2 regions of the Streptomyces sp. NPDC006711 genome follow, and region 2 is predicted to be linked to the other one. Evidence: predicted binding sites of a transcription regulator. Region 2 holds the regulator's gene; the other holds the start of a gene.
What was found. Region 2 encodes HspR, which represses chaperone genes until heat shock. Its sites were predicted from a motif close to TTGAGNNNNNNNNNCTCAA; they were not measured.
Positions count from the first base shown of each region.

Region 1 (3,407 bases), on a different contig from region 2:
GCGCCGGCCCAGTTCGTGCTCGGCGGCCACCTTGCGCAGCAGCCGCGCGATGGAGCGCTCCAGGTTCCGTACGCCCGCCTCGCGGGTGTACTCGCCCGCGAGCTTGCGCAACGAGGCGTCCTCCAGGACGACCTCACCGTCTTCCAGGCCGGCCCGCTCCAGCTGGCGCGGCAGCAGGTGGTCGCGGGCGATGACGACCTTCTCGTCCTCGGTGTAGCCGTCGAGCCTGACCAGTTCCATGCGGTCGAGCAGCGCCTCGGGGATGGCTTCGAGGACGTTGGCGGTGGCGAGGAACACCACGTCGCTGAGGTCGAGCTCGACCTCCAGGTAGTGGTCGCGGAAGGTGTGGTTCTGCGCCGGGTCGAGGACTTCGAGCAGGGCGGCCGCCGGGTCGCCACGGAAGTCGGAGCCCACCTTGTCGATCTCGTCGAGCAGCACGACCGGGTTCATCGACCCGGCCTCCTTGATGGCCCGGACGATCCGTCCTGGCAGGGCGCCCACGTAGGTGCGGCGGTGGCCCCGGATCTCGGCCTCGTCGCGTACGCCGCCGAGCGCGACCCGCACGAACTTGCGGCCCATGGCGTGCGCCACGGACTCGCCGAGCGAGGTCTTGCCCACGCCGGGCGGGCCGACGAGTGCGAGCACGGCGCCCCCGCGGCGGCCTCCGACGACCCCGAGCCCGCGTTCGGCGCGGCGCTTGCGCACCGCGAGGTATTCGGTGATGCGTTCCTTCACGTCCCTCAGGCCCGCGTGCTCGGCGTCCAGGACCGCGCGGGCGCCCGGGATGTCGTACACGTCGTCCGTGGTCTCGTTCCACGGCAGTTCGAGGACGGTGTCGAGCCAGGTGCGGATCCAGGAGCCCTCCGGCGACTGGTCGCTGGCGCGCTCCAGCTTCTCGACCTCCTTGAGCGCGGCCTCGCGGACCTTCTCGGGCAGGTCGGCGGCCTCGACGCGGGCGCGGTAGTCGTCGCTCTCGTCCTCCTCGCCGCCCTCCCCGTTCAGCTCGCGCAGCTCCTTGCGCACGGCGTCGAGCTGGCGGCGCAGCAGGAACTCGCGCTGCTGCTTGTCCACGCCTTCCTGGACGTCCTTGGCGATGGACTCGGCGACGTCCTGCTCGGCGAGGTGTTCGCGCAGCTGCTCGGTGGCCAGCTTGAGGCGGGCCACCGGGTCGGCCGTCTCCAGGAGTTCGACCTTCTGGGGGACGGTGAGGAACGGCGAGTATCCGGAGTTGTCGGCGAGCGCGGAGACGTCCTCGATCTGCTGGACGCGGTCGACGACCTGCCAAGCACCGCGCTTCTTGAGCCAGGCGGTGGCCAGGGCCTTGTACTCCTTGACGAGCTCGGCCACGTGGCCCGGCAGGGGGTCGGGCAGGGTCTCCTCGACCCGAGCGCCCTCCACCCAAAGGGCGGCGCCGGGCCCGGTGGTACCGGCGCCGATCCGCACGCGGTGACGCCCCCGGATGAGGGCGCCGGGGTCACCGTCGGAGAGCCGCCCGACCTGCTCGACGGTCCCGAGCACACCGGTCGCGGCGTACGTCCCGTCGATCCGCGGCACGAGCAGCACCTGCGGCTTGCCCCCGTCCGGCCCGGCAGCGGCCTGCGCGGCCTCGACGGCGGCCCGCACCTCGGCATCGGACAGATCGAGCGGCACCACCATCCCGGGCAGCACGACCTCGTCGTCGAGCGGCAGCACGGGCAGGGTGGTCGGTGTGGACGGTGCCGTGGACTCGGTAGCCATGATCTCCCCTTCGGCAGTCAAGTTGAGCTATGCAGACTCAATGCTTGTGAGTGGAGGAATGTTCCCCGAGGCCCGTTCGCTCTGAGCGATCACCCGGGAACTGTCCTATGCCGGTAGCCCCGGCGCTTTCCAATCCCTCGTACGGATTCGAGGTCGGGTACATCGAGCCGCGCAGCTCGGAGCTCGGCGTCCGTTGGCGGATGATGCCTGGGCGGTTCGAGGACTCGGCGCCGGTACGCGGGTTCAGGGGTGTCTCGCACGCACCGGACTACTTCGTACGCCGTGACGACGGCTCGGCGCTGGTGATCGACAGCCGCCCAGCGGATCGCCGCAAACCGAGGGACTGGTCCAGTTCGAGGCGACACAGGCGGCCTGTGACCAGGCGGGGTGGGTGTTCCCGCTGGTGGGGGCGCCTGACGCGATCATGGTGCGCGATGTGAGGTGGTTGGCGGGATATCGCCACGCGCGGCACCGATTGGAGCCGGTCGTCTTGGCCCTGCGGGATGTGTTCGTCGAGTCGCGTCCGCTGGACACCGGCGCGACGGAAGTGAGTGACCCGGTCTCGGTGCTGCCGGTGCTGTTCCATCTGCTCTGGTTGCACCACCTGGCGGTAGATGTGTCGGTGCCGCTGCATGCGGAATCGCTTCGGCCCCACAAATTGGGCAGACCCCCGTGCAGGCGGACTCCCTCATCCCACGGGTCACGGCCCCAGGCCGGTGCAGCCTCCGGCCGCATCGGGGACCGCTCAGGGCCGTAAGGTGCTCCACGAGACTGCATCTATTACCACTTCTATTACCACTACTGCACACCACCAGGGGGCGGTCATGACAACGGTGACGGCGACGGATCGGGAGACAGGGACGCCAGGGACGCTCGGGGCGCTCGTGCGGGACTGGGTTGACGGGTGGGTCGTCTCGCGTGGGACCTCCGATCCGATGGCGCGGCCCTGGGGCTGGACCATCGACGCCGGGCAGGCCCATCACGTGGCGCGCCATGTGCTTCCCGCGCCCAACGAGGCGGACGTCCGCGCGCTGGCGGACGGTGCGCGCGTGCCCGGGATCTGGCTGAAGCTGTTCGCCGACGACGACACCGTGCGGCCGTGGCTCGGTGAGGGCTGGCGATTCGACAAGCCCGGCTTCCTGATGACGGTGCCACTCGCCGCCGAGCGCCCGCGCGTCCCGGCCGGCTACACACTCACCTCGTGGACCCGGGGCGGCGTAACCCGCGTCCTCGTCCGCACCGCCGACGGCCACTTCGCCGCCCGGGGCCAGATCGCGCCGACAGGTCCCACGGCCGTGGCCGACCAGATCGAGACCGCTCCCGGCCACCGGCGCAAGGGCCTGGGCGGCCTGGTGATGCGCACCCTGCAAAACACCGCCCATGAGGCCGGCGCCACCACGGGAATTTTGGTCGGCACCCCCGAAGGCCGCTCCCTGTACACCTCCTTGGGCTGGAAGACCCGCTCCCCCATGGCCAGCCTGACCTTCGGCACGCTCCCGGCCTGAACACGGCCCGCGCGGATCTGTCCAATGGCGGCCGGACTGCGTTCCCCAGCGGGGCGCGGGACGAGTGGGAGCGGGGGCTGTTCGGGGGCGCCTACCACCGGCAGGGGGTGCGGCCCGAGGAGCGGCCCAAGTACGGCGCGCTCAATCTGTTCGGCCACACCGACG
Region 1 covers NZ_JBIAGO010000013.1:28,460-31,866, forward strand. Annotated here, with positions in the region: gene lon (endopeptidase La) at 1-1,737, opposite strand, end outside; gene ACFYM2_RS23840 (hypothetical protein) at 2,141-2,494, shown strand; gene ACFYM2_RS23845 (GNAT family N-acetyltransferase) at 2,562-3,242, shown strand; partial or broken gene ACFYM2_RS23850 (DUF3626 domain-containing protein) at 3,260-3,407, shown strand, end outside.
Region 1: lon (endopeptidase La) is a predicted target of HspR. The motif match lies at 1,760-1,778, and genes of this name have one in related genera.

Region 2 (3,407 bases):
CGGCGCAGGCACCGGTAGGCACGGACGTCTTCATCGTCCTCACGGGCGATCAGGACGGGCTCACCGAGCAGGGTGACCATCAACGAATCGCCACGGTGGGGGACTGCTGTGGCGAGGTCGATGAAATGCCACCCAGAGCGGTAGGCCGTGGCCATTTCGCGACGAAAAGTGCGGTCGTCAGGCGGGAAGCTCATGCGACAGCACCCGCGGGAGCGTCCTCCCAGGTGATGTCACCGGGCGCCGCACCCTTGGGCGCGGTCTCCCAGGTGATGTCACCGGGCGCGGCCTTGGGCGCCACCTCCCAGGTGATGTCACCGGCTATGGTCGCGACCTTGGGTGCGATCTCCCAGGTGATGTCCGACGCGGTCGTGACATCCGCCTTCGCGGGGTGGGACTCCCAAGTGATGTCCCCAGGCGCCGAGAGAGCGCAGAGAGCAGCCGCCACAACGGCTGTCGTGCTTAGTGCTCGAACCATCCTGCTCATGGCCGATCTCCACCTCTTTTGATCATTACCTCCCCCCGCGGATACGACGATGGCTCACTCCGACCACTTCCACCAGCGCGGCCAGGCATCATGTTCCTGTAATTCAAAAGCATGAGGGGGGTGCAACTAGGTTGAAACAGGGGCATATAGGACACGATCACGGCCCGGTCGATCTGTGCGAGACAGGGACGGCCTTGTACGCCCTCGCCCTGCGTACGGGAGGCATTTCCCGGTCGGAGGCCGAGGCCGCCCCGTGCCTGACCGACCTGACCCTGCTGCGCCCCGATCCGGACGACGCCGAACTGCTGCGCCCGGTTCCCCCCACGGTGGTGCTCAACTCGCTGACGCAGCCCCTGGAACGGGAGATCGAGGAGCGCAGAAGACTCTCCATCGCCCTGGCCGGCACGTTCGAGCCGTTCATGGCGATAGCGACCCCCGACCGCTCCGGCACCCACGCGATCACGGTCCTCGAAGGCCTCGAACTGATCAACGCGACCCTCGACCGCGTCATCGACGAGTGCACCGACGAACTCCTGGTCATCCAGCCCGGCAGCGGACGCAGGCCCGAGAGCTTCGAGGCGGGGCTGCGCCGCATCGAACCCCTGGTGGCGCGCGGCGTCGAGATGCGCACCCTCTACCAGCACACCGCCCGCCACCACTCCGCCACCATCGGCTACGTGGAACGGATCGCGCCGTACGGGCTCGAGGTGCGCACCCTCGAAGAGATCATCGACCGGCTCATCATCATGGACCGGAAGATCGCCTTCATCCCGGCCCGCAGCGACCGCCAAGTCGCCCTGGAACTGCGCCACGAAGGGCTCGTGCAGTACCTGGTCGGCGTCTTCGACCAGTTCTGGCAGTCCGCCGTGCCCTGGGACGACGAGGTGCCCTACCACCTGGAGACGGCCGGCATCACCGGCGTGCAGCGCTCCATCGCCAAGCTCCTCGTGGAGGGCCACGTGGACGAGGCCATCGCCCGCAGGCTCGGGATGAACGTACGCACCTGCCGCGCGCACATCGCCAAGCTCGCCGCCGCGCTCGGCAGCGGCAGCCGGGCCCAACTCGGCTTCCTCATCGCCCAGTCGGGCATCCTGGACCAGGACGCCTGAGGCCCGCCGCCCCCCACAAGGGGAACGACGGGCCTCACAGGGGGCGCCGGGGCCCCGGAGGGCCCTGCGGCTATTCCGACTACTCCGACGTCCGCTTGGGCCGCCACACGACCAGCGCGCCGGTCTGCTGCACGTCCTGATAGGGCACGAGGTCGCGCCGGTAGGAGGCGTGCACCTGCGCCTCGCGCTGCTGCATCGCCACGGCCGCGCCCTCGACGACGCCGGTCAGCTCCGCCACCCGCGCCTGGAGCGCCGCGACCTGGTTCTCCAGCTCGATGATGCGCTTGATGCCCGCCAGGTTGATGCCCTCGGTCTGCGACAACTGCTGCACCGTACGCAGCAGTTCGATGTCGCGGGCCGAATAGCGCCGGCCGCGCCCGGCCGTGCGGTCGGGCGAGACCAGGCCGAGGCGGTCGTACTGCCGCAGGGTCTGCGGGTGCAGACCGGAGAGCTGGGCCGCCACCGAGATGACGTACACCGGGGTCTCGTCGGTCAGCTCGTACGCCCGCCCGCCGAAGGGCGGCTGGCGACGCTGGCGGGGGTCCATCTCATGCTCCCTTCACGGCCTGGAACAGCTCGGCCCGCGGGTCCTGGCCCGCGGTGGCGTCGCGGAAGGACTCCAGGGCCTCGCGGGCCTTGTCGTCCAGCTCCTTCGGCACGGCCACCTCGACCGTGACGAGCAGGTCGCCCCGGGTGCCGTCCTTGCGGACCGCGCCCTTGCCGCGGGCCCGCATCGTACGGCCGTTGGGGGTGCCCGCCGGCAGCTTCAGGGTGACCGGCGGGCCGCTGAGCGTGGGCACCTTGACCTCGGCCCCCAGCGCGGCCTCCGTGAAGGTGACCGGCACCGTGACCGTGAGGTTGTCGTCCTTGCGCCCGAACACCGGGTGCGCGTCGACGTGCACCACCACGTACAAGTCGCCTGCGGGGCCGCCCCGTTCGCCCGGCGCGCCCTTGCCGCGCAGGCGGATGCGCTGGTTGTTGCTGACCCCGGCCGGGATGCGGACCTGCATGGTGCGCGAGGAACGCGCCCGGCCGCTGCCCTTGCAGACGTCGCACGGGTTCTCGGCGATCAGGCCCCGGCCCTTGCAGTCCACGCACGGGTCGGTCAGCGAGAAGCCGCCGCCCGAGCCGCGCGAGACCTGGCCGGTGCCGACGCAGGTCGGGCACACCCGGGGCGTCCCGTTCTTGTCGCCGGTGCCCGAACAGGCCTTGCAGGGCGCCTGGCTGGAGAGCCGGATCGGGACCGTGGCCCCGTCGACCGCCTCGGTGAAGCTGAGCGTCACCTCGGACTCCAGGTCCTGGCCCCGGCGCGGCTGCGTGCGCTGGCCGGCGCCCGCGCCGCCCCGGTTGAACAGCCCGCCGAACACGTCGCCGAGGCCGCCGCCGAAGCCGCCCGCCCCCGCGCCGCCCCCGCCGGGCTGCTGCCCGCCGAACAGGTCACCCAGGTCGAAGTTGAAGCTGCCGCCGCCCGCGCCGGGCCCGGCACGGAAGCCGCCGTTGCCGAACAGGGCGCGCGCCTCGTCGTACTCCTTGCGCTTCTTGGGGTCGCCGAGGATGTCGTTGGCCTCGGAGATCTCCTTGAAGCGCTCCTCCGCCTTGGTGTCGCCCTTGTTGGCGTCGGGGTGGTTCTCGCGCGCCAGCTTGCGGTAGGCCTTCTTGATCTCCGCGTCGGTGGCGTCCTTGGGGACGCCGAGAACCTTGTAGTAGTCCTTCTCGACGAAGTCCTTCGTGTTCATCGACGTCCCTCCTTCCGGACGATCACTTCTTCGATGACCGCCGCGTCAGCCCTTGTCGGGGCCACCGCTCTCCTCGTC
Region 2 covers NZ_JBIAGO010000001.1:389,417-392,823, forward strand. Annotated here, with positions in the region: gene ACFYM2_RS01720 ((2Fe-2S)-binding protein) at 1-194, opposite strand, end outside; gene ACFYM2_RS01725 (5'-nucleotidase) at 191-445, opposite strand; gene ACFYM2_RS01730 (helix-turn-helix transcriptional regulator) at 694-1,593, shown strand; gene ACFYM2_RS01735 (heat shock protein transcriptional repressor HspR) at 1,673-2,140, opposite strand; gene dnaJ (molecular chaperone DnaJ) at 2,142-3,329, opposite strand; gene grpE (nucleotide exchange factor GrpE) at 3,375-3,407, opposite strand, start outside.